2 regions of the Teichococcus aestuarii genome follow, and region 2 is predicted to be linked to the other one. Evidence: predicted binding sites of a transcription regulator. Region 2 holds the regulator's gene; the other holds the start of a gene.
The links. The regulator HrcA, encoded in region 2, represses chaperone genes, less so after heat shock. The targets are predictions, from matches to a motif close to GTTNGCACTCNCNNNNNGNGAGTGCNAAC.

Region 1 (6,973 bases), on a different contig from region 2:
GCTGCGGGAGTTCGACCTCGCCGCCCGCGCCGCCGTGCCGGGCGGCTTCGCGCTGCCCGAGGCCAAGAGCAGCGCCGCCTGGCTGGACCGCGACACGCTGCTGCTCTCCACCGCGCTGGGCGAGGGCAATGCCACCGCCTCCGGCTATCCGCGCCGGGTGCGGCTGTGGCGGCGCGGCACGGCGCCGCTGGAGGCGCCCGTGCTGTTCGAGACGGCGCCCGAGAGCATGGGGCTGTGGGGCGCCGTGGACCGCGAGGGCGGCGCCGAGCGGATCGTCTTCCTGGAGAAGACCGGCTTCTACGACACCATCGTGCATCTGGGCGACCGCACCGGCCCCACGGCGCGCATCCCGCTGCCCAGCGATGCCAGCTTTACCTGGCAGGCCGGCTGGCTGGCGGCGAAGCCGCGCACACCCTGGACCGTCGCCGGCACGGCGTACGCGCCGGACACGCTGCTGGCCTTCGACTTCGCCGCCGTGCTGCGCGGCGAATTTCTCCCGGTCGTGCTGTTCGAGCCGGCGCCGCGCCGGTCGCTGCAGGGTTTCTTCTGGTGCCAGGGCCGGCTGGTGCTCTCGGTGCTGGACGATCTGGCGCCGGTCTACACCCTGCTCACCCCGGGGAGTTGGGCGGCCGCCGAAATTCCCGGCCTGCCGCGCATCGGCGTGGTCGATCTCTGGCCGCTGGACAGCGAGCCGGAGGAATCCGACGGCACCCTGCTCGCCCTGGCGCAGGACCCGGTGACGCCGCCGCAATTGCTGCTGACCAGCACCGCTCCCGCCGCGCCCGCCCTGCTGAAGGCCTCCACCCCCAGCTTCGACGCCGCCGGGCTGACCGTCACCCGGCACCAGGCCGTCTCGGTGGATGGCGAGCGCATCCCCTATGTGCAGATCGGCCCCCGGGAGGAGAGCGACCCGGAGCGCGGCCGGGCGCCGGTGCACCTCTCCGCCTATGGCGGCTTCCGCGTCTCCCGCCTGCCCTACTACTCGGCCACGGTGGGGCGGCTCTGGCTGGAGAAGGGCGGCACCGCCGTCATCGGCCAGATCCGCGGCGGCGGCGAGTTCGGCACCGCCTGGCACGAGGCCGGGCGCGGCGCCGCCAAGGCCCGCAGCCATGACGACTTCGCCGCCATCGCCGCCGACCTCGTGGCGCGCGGCGTGACGGTGCCGGGGCGTATCGCGGCGGAGGGCGGCTCGAATGGCGGGCTGCTCATCGCCAACATGCTGACGCGCTACCCGGAGCGGTTCGGCGCCCTGTTCTGCACCATCCCGCTCATCGACATGCGGCGCTATACGAAGCTGCTGGCCGGCGCGAGCTGGATCGCCGAATACGGCGACCCGGAAAAGCCCGAGGAGTGGGACTTCATCCGCGCCTTCTCCGCCTATCACGCCGCCGAGCCGGGACGGCCCTACCCGCCCATCCTGCTCGCCACCACGCGGCGGGACGACCGGGTTCATCCCGGCCACGCCCGCAAGATGGCCGCCAAGCTCCAGGCACTCGGGTACGATGCCGGGTTCTACGAGCCGGAGGCGGGCGGCCATGGCTACGGCAAGGACAATGGCGAGGTCGCCAGCTTCTCCGCCCTCGGCGCCGCCTTCCTGCGGCGGGCGATCGGGTGGGAAGAGAACTAAGAAAAAAAGGCCGGGGGAAGGAATTCCCCCGGACCCCCATCTTTCTTCTTCGAACTGCCGGTCAGGGCCGGGACGGGATCGCCCCGCAACGGCCGCCAGTTCCGCCTGGGCAGGGCAGCCCGACGAAAAGGATCAGAGCGGCTTCAGGTTGGTGGCGGCGGCCTTGCCGCGCTCCATGACAACCTCGTAGCTCACCTTCTGGTTCTCGTTCAGCCCCTGCAGGCCGGCCTTCTGCACGGCGGTGATGTGCACGAACACGTCCTTCCCGCCATCGGAGGGAACGATGAAGCCGAAGCCCTTGGTCGCGTTGAACCACTTCACGGTGCCAGTCGCCATGCGACGCCACTCCTTGTTCGCATTGGCCGGGCAGGAGCGCCCGAGCCGATAACCCAGCCGGCGTCCCGGGACGGCTTGAAGAGCGACCGGGTCTCCGGAGGCACGGCAAGGCGAGCGGAAGCGTCTGGCGCGGATAGTGGGGCAGATCGTTTCTGAACTGTCAACGCAAACCGGAAAACGGGCAGCCGGATACGCAACGAAAAAAGGGGCGGCCCCTGCGGGCCGCCCCCTTGCCTTCCGGCGGGACCTGATCCGGGAGGATCAGAAGTCCATGTCGCCGCCCATGCCGCCCATGCCGCCCGGGCCACCGGCCGGAGCCTTCTTCTCAGGACGCTCGGCGATCATCGCCTCGGTCGTGATCAGCAGGGAGGCGATGGAGGCCGCGTCCTGCAGGGCGGTGCGGACCACCTTGGTCGGGTCGATGATGCCGGCCGCGACCAGGTCCTTGTACTCGTCGAGCTGGGCGTCGTAGCCGTACTCGTAGGTGCTGTCGCGCAGGACCTCACCGGCGATCACGGCGCCGTCCTTGCCGGCGTTCTCGGCGATCTGCTTCAGCGGCGCCTGGATCGCGCGGCGCACGATCTCGATGCCGACCTGCTCGTCGTTGTTCAGGCCCTTGAGGTCGGCCAGCTTCAGCGAGGCGCGCAGCAGGGCCACGCCACCACCGGGGACGATGCCTTCCTCGACGGCCGCACGGGTCGCGTGCAGGGCGTCGTCGACGCGGTCCTTGCGCTCCTTGACCTCAACCTCGGTGCTGCCACCGACGCGGATCACGGCGACGCCACCGGCCAGCTTGGCCAGGCGCTCCTGCAGCTTCTCGCGGTCGTAGTCCGAGGTGGTCTCCTCGATCTGCGCCTTGATCTGCTCCACGCGGCCCTCGATGTCGGACTTCTGGCCGGCACCGTCGACGATCGTGGTGTTCTCCTTCTCGATCCGGACCGTCTTGGCCTGGCCGAGCATGGCGAGCGTCACGGTCTCGAGCTTGATGCCGAGGTCCTCGCTGATCACCTGGCCACCGGTCAGGATCGCGATGTCCTCGAGCATCGCCTTGCGGCGGTCACCGAAGCCCGGGGCCTTCACGGCGGCGATCTTCAGGCCACCGCGCAGCTTGTTGACGACCAGGGTGGCCAGGGCCTCGCCCTCAACATCCTCGGCCACGATGATCAGCGGGCGGCCCGACTGAACCACCGTCTCCAGCAGCGGCAGCATCGGCTGCAGCTGGGACAGCTTCTTCTCGTGGATCAGGATGTAGGGATTCTCGAGCTCGGCGATCATCTTCTCCGCATTCGTGATGAAGTACGGGGAGACGTAGCCGCGGTCGAACTGCATGCCCTCGACGACGTCCAGCTCGGTCTGGATGCCCTTGGCTTCCTCGACCGTGATGACGCCCTCGTTGCCGACCTTCTCCATCGCGTGGGCGATCATCTCGCCGATCTCGGTCTCGCCATTGGCGGAGAGCGAGCCGACCTGAGCGACCTCGGCGGAGGTGGTGATCTTGCGGGTCTTGGACTTCAGGTCCTCGACGATGACGGCAACCGCCTTGTCAACGCCGCGCTTCAGGTCCATCGGGTTCAGGCCGGCGGCCACGGCCTTGGCGCCCTCGCGGATGATGGCCTGGGCCAGCACGGTCGCGGTGGTGGTGCCGTCGCCGGCCAGGTCGTTCTGCTTCGAGGCCACTTCGCGCACCATCTGCGCGCCCATGTTCTCGAACTTGTCGGCCAGCTCGATTTCCTTGGCGACCGTCACACCGTCCTTGGTGATGCGGGGCGCGCCGAAGGACTTGTCGATGACGACGTTGCGGCCCTTCGGGCCCAGCGTCACCTTCACGGCGTCGGCCAGAATGTCCACACCGCGCAGCATGCGCTCGCGGGCGGGAGCGCCGAACTTGACGTCCTTAGCAGCCATGGTTCTCTACCTCGTCAGATCTGTTGGGAAGAAGATGGGGTCCGCAGGCCGAAATCAGGCCGCGATCACGCCCATCAGGTCGGATTCCTTCATGATCAGCAGCTCTTCGCCGCTGATCTTGACCTCGGTGCCGGACCACTTGCCGAACAGGACGCGGTCGCCGACCTTGACGTCCAGGGCGACGACGACGCCCTGCTCGTTGCGCGCACCGGAACCGACGGCGACGATCTCGCCTTCCATCGGCTTCTCCTTGGCGGTGTCGGGGATGATGATACCACCCGCGGTCTTCTCCTCGGCGGTCAGCCGGCGGACGACGACGCGGTCATGCAGCGGACGAAACTTCATATGGCCCTCTCCTGACGCCCTGTGTGGCGCATTCAGCGACGGTTGCCTCGGCCGGCGGGCAAGCCTGTTAGCACTCACCCCCGGCGAGTGCTGACGATCTAGGGAAGAGTCCAAGCCACGTCAAGCAGCAAGCAGCACTCTTTGGCGATGAGTGCTAAGACACTGTTTGCGCAGGATTTTTCTTGCAGCCCCCTGTCACCCGCATGTCATGCTCCGGCACCCGAGGAGGGGAATCAGACTGGCCCGGCAGGCCGGGCCGCACCAGAACGGAGAGGAGTGCCCATGCTGCTGCGGGATATCGAAGCCTTCGTCCGCATTCCGGACTGGCGGCTGACCACGGCCGAGATCCTCTACCACCTGCCCGACCATCCGGGCCTGCTGCAGAGCTTCGTCTGGCAGAAGGTGGACCACGCGCCCCGCTTCCCGGAGCTGCACCGCTTCCTCGACTTCTGGCAGCGCGAGATCCAGGGGCCGCTGCACTCGGTGCGGGTGGCCTCCAGCGCCCTCGCCCGCCCGGCCGAGTTCCGCTACGCCGCCGGGCAGTTCACCCTGCACTGACAGGCGCTGCCGGGGCGGCCGGAAGGCCGCCTCACAGCACGGCCAGCAGCACCGCCAGTGTCGCCACCGAGAGGATGGTGGAGAGCAGCACCGTGGCACCCGAGCGCTCCGCCCCCGCGGCGTAGCGGCGGGCCAGGAAGAAGGCGTTGGCCCCCGTCGGCATGCCGGCCGCCAGCACCGCCACGGAAAGCGACAGCGGCGGCAGGCCCAGCAGCCGCCCCATCAGCCAGACCAGCGCCGGCATCAGCAGCAGCTTCAGCGCGGTGCAGAGCAGCGCCGAGGGCCAGTCCCGCCGCGCATCGAAGGCCACCAGGCTGGCACCGAGGCAGAACAGCGCCACCGGCGGCCCGGCCATGCCCGTCATCTCCAGGAAGCGCCGCGCCACGGGCGGCACCTCCAGCCCCGACTGGTAGATCACCAGCCCGGCCAGCACCGCCAGCACCACCGGGTTCCGCAGCACCGAGAGGAAGGTGGAGCGGGCGATGGCCAGGACCGGCGCGCGGGCATTGTGCGCGATCTCCCCCACCACCGTGCCAAGCGGCAGCAGGATCAGCGAATGCAGGCCGAGGATGGCCAGGAGCTGCGCCAGCCCCGCCTGGCCATAGGCGGCGATGACCAGCGGCACGCCGATCATGGCCGTGTTGCCGAAGGCGGCGTTGAGCGCGAAGGTGCCGCCCTCGTCCAGCTTCATCCCCAGCGCCAGCCGGCCCAGCAGCAGCGCCAGCGCATAGGCGGCGAGGCAGCCGCTGAAGAAGGCCAGCGCCGTCGCGCCGCCATTGGGGTGCGGCATGGTGGCGCCGTTCAGCAGCAGGCAGGGCATGGCGAGGCGGAAGACGAAATCCGTCATCCCCCGCAGCCCCTCTTCCGAGATCCAGCGGCGGCGCGCGGAGAGATAGCCGATGCCGATCATCACGAAGATCGGCATCACGACATTCAGCAGCATGGACATGGAAATGCCTCCGCGCGCGGCGCCCGGCGCGGGCCGGGCCGCCGCCGGGTCACGGGCGCAGCAGGCCGTCGATGAAGCCGGGCAGCCAGGGCTGCCGTGCCCGCGCGCTGCGCGCGGCATGGATGATGGCGCGCACCTCCGCCACGGTCTCGTGGAAGTCGGTGTTCACCAGGACATGGTCGAAATCGGCCCAGTGGCTGATCTCGTCGCGGGCGGCCTGCATGCGTCGGGCAATCTCTTCGGCGGAATCCTGGCCCCGGCCATGCAAGCGCCGTTCCAGCTCCTCCAGGCTCGGCGGCAGCAGGAACACGCTCACCACATCCCCCGGCAGCGCCCGGCGCAGCAGCAGGTGCCCCTGCCAGTCGATGTCGAACATCACGTCCCGGCCCGCCGCCAGCGCCTCCTCCACCGGGGCGCGCGGCGTGCCGTAGCGGCGGCCGAAGACATGGGCGCTCTCCAGCATCTGGCCGGCCGCCTCCATCGCCTCGAACTCGGCCTGGCTGCGGAAGAAGTAGTGCACCCCCTCCTGCTCGCCCGGGCGCGGCGCGCGGGTGGTGGCGCTTACGGAGAGGCGCAGCGCCGTCTCGCGCTCCAGCAGCGCACGGCTGACGGAGGACTTGCCGGCCCCCGAGGGGGCGGAGAGCACGAGGCAGAGCCCGCGCCGGGAGATACGGTTCATTCGACGTTCGCCGCCTGCTCGCGCAGCCGCTCGATGGCGGCCTTGAGGTCCAGGGAAAGCCGGGTCAGGGCCAGGCTGGCCGACTTCGCCCCCAGCGTGTTCGATTCGCGGCCGAATTCCTGCGTCAGGAACTCCAGCTTGCGCCCCACCGATTCGGCCGAGGCCAGCAGCGCCCGGGCGGCGCCCAGATGCGCGCCAAGCCGGTCCAGCTCCTCCCGCACGTCGGATTTCTGCGCCAGCAGCGCCACCTCGGCGGCCAGCCGCTCCTCCGGCACGCGGCTCTCGCCCTCCAGCAGCGCGGCCAGCGCGGCGGCGAGGCGGGCCCGGTGCGCGGCGGGCTGGGTGGCCGCCTCGGCGATGGCGGCGTCGCGCAGCGCGGCAATCTCGTCGAGCAGCGCCGCCAGGATCTCACCCAGCCGCCCGCCCTCGGCCCGGCGCGCCTCCGCCAGCCCCTCCAGGGCGATGGCGAAGCCTTCCGCCAGGGCGGCGTGGCGGGCTTCCAGCTCGGCCTCGACCGGCTCGGCCGTCTCGGCACGCAGCACGCCGGGCAGCGCCAGCACCGCCTCGGCGCGCG
Region 2 (6,973 bases):
ACGTCTCACGATCCCCGCTACGATCCCCTGGGCTGGCACGGAACCACCATCCTCTGCGTGCGCAAGGACGGAAAGGTGGCCATGGCGGGGGATGGCCAGGTCTCCATGGGTCAGACCGTGGTCAAGAACAACGCCCGCAAGGTCCGCCGCATCGCCGGCGGCAAGGTGCTGACCGGCTTCGCCGGCGCCACCGCGGACGCCTTCACCCTGCTGGAGCGGCTGGAGGCCAAGCTGGAGCGCTTCCCCGACCAGCTCGAGCGCGCCGCCGTGGAGCTGGCGAAGGACTGGCGCACCGACCGCTACCTGCGCCGCCTGGAAGCCCTGCTGGCGGTGGCCGACAAGGACCGCTCCCTGCTCATCACCGGCAATGGCGACGTGCTGGAGCCGGAGGATTCCATCATCGGCATCGGCTCGGGCGGCAACTACGCCCTGGCCGCGGCCCGCGCGCTGATCGACGTGGACGGCATGAACGCCGAGGACATCGCCCGGAAGGCCATGGGCATCGCGGCCGAGATCTGCGTCTACACCAATGGCCGCTACGTGCTGGAGACCCTCTGACCCATGGCCACCGAGACCGTGAACCTCTCCCCGCGCGAGATCGTCTCCGAGTTGGACCGCTTCATCATCGGCCAGCATGAGGCCAAGCGCGCCGTCGCCATCGCGCTGCGCAACCGCTGGCGCCGCCAGCAGCTGCCCGAGGCGATGCGCGAGGAGGTGGTGCCGAAGAACATCCTGATGATCGGCCCCACCGGCTGCGGCAAGACCGAGATCGCCCGGCGGCTGGCCAAGCTGGCCGACGCCCCCTTCATCAAGGTCGAGGCCACCAAGTTCACCGAGGTCGGCTATGTCGGCCGCGACGTGGACAGCATCGTGCGCGACCTGGTGGAGATCTCCATCACCCGCATGCGCGAGACCGCCCGCCGCGAGGTGCAGGCCAAGGCGGAGCTGGCCGCCGAGGAGCGGCTGATCACCGCCCTGGTGGGCGAGGGCGCCTCCGGCGAGACACGGATGAAGTTCCGCCGCATGCTGCGCGAGGGGCAGCTCGAGCAGAAGGAGGTGGAGGTCCAGGTCTCCGACCAGGGCGGCGCGACGCCCGTGGGGATGATGGACATGCCCGGCATGCCGCCCGGGCAGATGGCCAACATCCAGGAGATGATGGGCAAGATGTTCGGCCGCCAGGCCAAGTCGCGCAAGCTGACCGTGGCCGAGGCGCGCATCGCCCTCACCCAGGACGAGGCCGACCGCCTGCTGGACCAGGAGAAGCTGACCCGCGACGCGGTGGCGCATGCCGAGAACCACGGCATCGTCTTCCTCGACGAGATCGACAAGGTCTGCGCCCGCTCCACCGATGGCGGCGGCCGTGGCGCCGACGTCTCGCGCGAGGGCGTGCAGCGCGACCTGCTGCCGCTGATCGAGGGCACCACCGTCGCCACCAAGCACGGCCCGGTGAAGACGGACCACATCCTGTTCGTCGCCTCCGGCGCCTTCCACATCGCCAAGCCCTCCGACCTGCTGCCGGAGCTGCAGGGCCGCCTGCCGATCCGCGTCGAGCTCGGCGCGCTGACGCGGGAGGATTTCCGCCGCATCCTGACCGAGCCGGAGCACTCCCTGGCGAAGCAGTATGTGGCGCTGCTCTCCACCGAGGGGGTGACGCTGGAGCTGACGGACGACGCCATCGAGGCGGTGGCCGACCTCGCCGCCGAGATCAACGCCCGCGTCGAGAACATCGGCGCCCGCCGCCTCGCCACCGTGCTGGAGAAGCTGCTGGAGGAGGTCTCCTTCAGCGCCAGCGACCGCAACGGTGAAACGGTGCGCGTCGATGCGGCGTATGTGAAGGAGAAGGTCGCGCCGCTGGCCGCCAGCGCCGACCTCAGCCGCTTCATCCTCTGACCGCCCGCGGGAGTGGGGCCACCCCTCCCGCCCCCCCCTCCGGAGCCCGCCGCCCCATGAGCCAGACCCTTCCCGCCACCCTGCCCCTCCCCGCCGAGGCCGAGGCGGAACTGGCCGAGGCGCGGCGCGTGCTGGAGGAGACCTCGCTGGCCGCGCGCATGGCGCAGATGGCGGGCACCCCCATCGAGGCGCTGCGCCGCCGCCTGCCGGACTCGGCGCAGGGCCTGCTGGACCGGACGGTGCGCCAGGCCCTCTCCACCGCGCTGCGCGCCGCGATGCGCAGCCGGCCGGACCGCACCCCCACCGGGCTGCGGCAGGACTGGCTGCACCGCGGGCTGGCCGCCGCCTCGGGCGCGGCGGGTGGCGCCTTCGGCCTGCCGGGCACGCTGCTGGAGCTGCCCGTCTCCACCGCCGTGCTGCTGCGGCAGATCGGCGCCGAGGCCGCCGCCGCCGGCGAGGACCTGGACGACCCGATGACCGGCGCCGAGTGCCTGAAGGTGTTCGCCCTCGGCGGCCCCGGCCCGGCAGACGACGCCACCGAGACCGGCTACTTCGCCACCCGCCTGGCGCTGGCGCAGTTCCTGCCCAACATGAGCGCGGCGCTGCTGCCGGGCTTCGTCGGCGCCATCGCGGCGCGCTTCATCGGGCCGCTGAGCTTCAAGCTCTCGGCCCAGGCGGCGCCGGTGGTGGGCGCGGCGGCGGGGGCGGCGGTGAACCTCGCCTTCCTGGAGCATTTCCGCACCCTGGCGCGGGCGCATTTCACCGTGCGCCGGCTGGAGCGCACCCATGGCGCCGGGGCGGTGCGGGCCGCCTACGAGGTGCTGGCGGCGCGGGCGCGCCACCAGGCCGCCTGAGGCGGCGCGCGCTCCCTCTCAGCCCAGGAGCTGCCCGATCACCCGCGCCGTGTAGTCCACCACCGGGATGACGCGGCCATAGTTGATGCGCGTCGGGCCGATGACGCCGATGGCGCCGACGATCTGCTCCTGCCCGTTGCGGAAGGGCGCCACCACCATCGAGAGGCCGGCGCTGTCGAACAGGCCGGACTCGGCGCCGATGAAGATCTGCACGCCCTGGCCGCGCTGCGCCAGCTCCAGCAGGCGCAGCATGGTCTCCTGCGCCTCCAGCCGCTCGAACAGCGCCTGGATCTCCTGCACCCGGGCGATCTGGTCGAGATTCTCCAGCAGCTTGGCCTGGCCGCGCAGGATCAGCGAGCCGCCGCCGCCGCCGGCCCAGGTGGCCAGCCCCTGCTCGATCATCTGCTGCGTCAGCGTGTCCAGCGCGGTGCGGTTGGCCTGGATCTCCTCGGCCACCATGCCGCGCGTCTCCTCCAGCGTGCGGCCGGAGAGGCGGGCATTGATGAAGTTGCTGGCCTGGGTGAAGGCGCTGGGCGGCAGGCCGGCCGGCACCTCGATGACGCGGTTCTCCACCTGGCCATGCGCGTTCACCAGCACCACCAGCGCCCGCCCGGGCGAGAGGGCGACGAACTCGATGTGCCGCACCGCCGCCTCGGTCTTCGGCGCCACCACCAGCCCGGCGGCGCCGGCGAGGCCGGAGAGCATCTGCCCTGCCTCGGACAGCGTCTCCTCCATGCTGCGGCCGGCGGCGGCGCAGCGTATGGCGATCGCCTCCCGGTCCTCGTCCGAGAGGTCACCGAATTCCAGCAGCCCGTCCACGAACAGGCGCAGCCCCTGCTCGGTGGGCAGCCGCCCGGCCGAGGTGTGGGGGGCGTAGAGCAGCCCCGCCTCCTCCAGATCCGCCATGGCGTTGCGGATGGTGGCCGGCGAGAGCGCCAGCGGCAGGCGGCGGGAAAGGGTGCGGGAGCCGACCGGCTCCCCGGTTTCCATGTAGAGCTCCACCACCTGCCGCAGGATGGTGGCGCCGCGGTTGTCGAGCCCCGGCAGGAGGTGCAGCCCCCCACGGTGGCCGGTGAACAGCGGCGATGGGCCCTTTCCTTTGGCCAAACTCTTCGATTCCTTCATCACGTTGCGGCGCTCTGCCCCGGCCTCAAGCATCCGTGAAGCAATCGGGTGACACTTCGCGCCAATCTTGTCACGCGCGGACACATCCTGGCCATCAACGCGTTGCACTTCTTCTATCCTAATGGTGTGCCGCAGGGCGCGAACAAGCGCGGAGGGCCTCATGACGGATATGTCTGGACTTCGGCTCTGGCCGCTGGCGCTGATGGGGTGGCTCGCGGCCTATCCGCCCGCCACCAAGGATGCCGCCAACGAAACCCCACCGGGGCTTGAGGAGGCGGAGGGAGAGCGTGCCCAGGCGGGCCAGCCCAAGCCGGGCACCCGCACGGCCTGGTTCGGCATGTCCCGCGCCCGCTACGCCCAGCTGACCGACGAGGAGCGCGCCCGGCTGCGCGCCGAGCGCCGCGCGGCCCGGCAGGCCGGACAGCCGCTGGCCTGATGGTGGCCAGCAACCCCGTCCTGCTCGGCTTCCTGCTGGTGCTGGGGCTGTTCGCGATGGGCGCCACCCTCGCCGGCCTGCTGCTGGAGCGCGCGGCGCGCCACCCCCGCGCCGCCGCCGGGGTGGTCGTGGCGGCGATGTTCGGCCTGTCCTGGGGCGGGATCCTGCTGCTGCGCGACTGAGCCGGCCGCGCCTCAGCCGCGCCAGAAGCGCGGCATGAACAGGATCAGCACGGTGAACAGCTCCAGCCGCCCCAGCAGCATGGCGAAGCAGAGCAGCCATTTCGCCGCCTCCGGCAGCCCGGCGAAATTGCCGGCCGGGCCGATCACCGGCCCGAGCCCCGGCCCGACATTGGAGAGCATGCTGACGGCGGCGCTGGCGCTGGTGAGGAAATCCAGCTCCATCGCCATCAGCGCGATGGTGAGCGCGCCGTAGCAGAGGAAATACAGCGCGAAGAACACCACCACGGAGCCGATGACGTCGTCCGGCAGCGGCCGCCCGGCATAGACGCGCGGGAACACGCCGCGCGGGTAGAGCAGCCGCAGGAAATGCGCCCGCAGCATGATGGCCACCACCACGAAGCGGAAGATCTTCATGCCGCCGGCGGTGGAGCCGGTGCAGCCGCCGACGAACATCAGCGCGAAGAAGATGCCGGTGGCGGCACCCCCCCACTGCATGTAGTCGGCCGAGGCGAAGCCGGTGGTGGTGACCACCGAGACGACGTTGAGCGCCGCGTGGCGCAGCGCCGCCTCCACCCCGTAGGTGCCGCGCAGCACCAGGATCGCCGCCACCAGCAGGATGGCGCCGAGCAGCAGGCCGAGCAGCGCGCGCACCTGCGGGTCGCGCAGGATCTCCCAGTCCCGCCGCAGGGCGCGCAGGTAGAGCACGAAGGGCAGCGCGCCGGCCAGCATCCCCGCCGTGGCGATCCAGTGGATGGCCGGGTTGTCCCAGTTGGCCAGCGAGGAATCGGAGGTGGAGAAGCCGGCGGTGGAGATGGTGCTGAGCGCGTGCACCACCGCGGCGAAGGGCGCCATGCCGGCGGCGAGATAGGCCAGGGCGCAGGCCACCGTCATGCCCAGATAGACGGCGCTGATGGCGGTGGCGATCTGCCGCGCGCGCGGCAGCACCTTCTCCGAGCGGTCGGAGCTTTCGGTGCGGAACAGCTGCATGCCGCCGACGCCGAGCGCCGGCAGGATGGCCAGCGCCGTGGCGATGATGCCGATGCCGCCCAGCCATTGCAGCAGCGAGCGCCAGAGCAGGATGCCCGGCGGCGCGTGGTCCAGCCCCGTGACGACGGTGGCGCCGGTGGTGGTGAGGCCGGAGACCGCCTCGAAATAGGCATTGGTCACGCTGCCGCCGAGGCCGGGATGCAGCGAGAGATAGAAAGGGATGGCGGCGCAGGCGGTGATGGCCGCCCAGCTCAGCGGCGTCAGCACGAAGGCCTGGCGCAGCGTCAGCCCGCCCTTCAGCGGGCAGCGCGTGGCGCGGAACAGCAGGCCGGCGCCGGCCAGCAGGCCGAGGCTGGCGGTGGCGAAGGGCTTCCAGTCCGGGTGGCCATGCGCCGCGTCCACCGCCGCCGGCAGCAGCATGAAGGCGGCCAGCGCCAGCAGCATGCCGCTGACGAGGTGCAGCACCGGCCGCAGCGGCGGCGGCGACCAGCCGCCCGCGGCCTGCCCGGAGGCGGCGGGGGAGCGGGGCGGCTCAGGCCGCATCGGGGTCGGTGGCGTCGGGGTCGAGGGGCGGGCCGGGGGGCGGGCGGTCATCCTCCCGGCCGGGCACGGTGAGCACCGCCTCCGCCTGCTTCAGCGCCGCGTGGGAGACCACGGCGATGACGTCGTCGCCGGGCTCGATGCGGGTGGCGGCATCGGGGATGATGGCCTCGCCGCCGCGCAGCACGGCGCCCACCAGCATGCCCGGCGGCAGGCCGATGCTGCCCAGCGGGCCGCTGACGAGGCGGGAGCCGGCCAGCGCCTCGGCCTCCAGCACCTCGCCGAAATCGCCGCGCAACTGGTAGACCTGGGCGATGGCGCCGCGCCGCACGTGGCGCAGGATGGAGGAGATGGTGATGCTGCTCGGGCTCACCACCGTGTCGATGCCGAGCGTGTCCATCATCGGCTCGTAGGAGGATTTGTTCACCAGGGTGATGGCGCGCTGGCAGCCCTCCCGCTTGGCCAGCACGGAGACGAAGATGTTGGTCTCGTCGTCGTTGGTGACGGCGATGACGGTCTCGGCGGCGCCGATATTGGCCTCCTCCAGCAGCTCGCGGTCCAGCGCGTCGCCGCACAGCACCACCACGGAGGGGCCGAGCTCGCGCGCCACCTGCTCGGCGCGCTCCGGGCTGTGCTCGATGATCTTGAGGGAGACCAGCGCCTCCCGCCCCAGCATCCGCGCCAGGTGCAGCCCGACATGGCCGCCGCCGACAATAACCAGCCGCCGCGCCACCTGCTCCCGGTGGCCGAAGGCGGCCATCACCTGGTCCACCTGCGCCGGCTGGGCGATGACATAGACATCGTCGCCGCAGCGCACCTCGTCCTCCGGGCGGGGCACGAAGGCGCGCCCCTCCCGCACCAGGGCGACGACGACGAAGCCGTTCTCGGCGGCGCGCTGGCGCAGGTCGCTGAGCGGCGCGCCGGCGACGCGGCAGGCGGCATCCTCGCACTGGATGCCG

Region 1: groES (co-chaperone GroES) is a predicted target of HrcA. The motif match lies at 4,280-4,308, and genes of this name have one in related genera.

What each region holds. Positions count from the first base shown of each region.
Region 1 is NZ_JBHSCH010000042.1:8,431-15,403, reverse strand. It holds gene ACFOY6_RS15560 (prolyl oligopeptidase family serine peptidase) at 1-1,627, shown strand, start outside; gene ACFOY6_RS15555 (cold-shock protein) at 1,760-1,963, opposite strand; gene groL (chaperonin GroEL) at 2,225-3,868, opposite strand; gene groES (co-chaperone GroES) at 3,923-4,213, opposite strand; gene ACFOY6_RS15540 (usg protein) at 4,496-4,771, shown strand; gene ACFOY6_RS15535 (AEC family transporter) at 4,803-5,720, opposite strand; gene gmk (guanylate kinase) at 5,770-6,399, opposite strand; gene ACFOY6_RS15525 (YicC/YloC family endoribonuclease) at 6,396-6,973, opposite strand, start outside.
Region 2 is NZ_JBHSCH010000017.1:69,131-76,103, reverse strand. It holds gene hslV (ATP-dependent protease subunit HslV) at 1-558, shown strand, start outside; gene hslU (ATP-dependent protease ATPase subunit HslU) at 562-1,890, shown strand; gene ACFOY6_RS09485 (EcsC family protein) at 1,947-2,744, shown strand; gene hrcA (heat-inducible transcriptional repressor HrcA) at 2,763-3,851, opposite strand; gene ACFOY6_RS09475 (hypothetical protein) at 4,030-4,305, shown strand; gene ACFOY6_RS09470 (hypothetical protein) at 4,305-4,487, shown strand; gene ACFOY6_RS09465 (TrkH family potassium uptake protein) at 4,500-6,068, opposite strand; gene trkA (Trk system potassium transporter TrkA) at 6,007-6,973, opposite strand, start outside.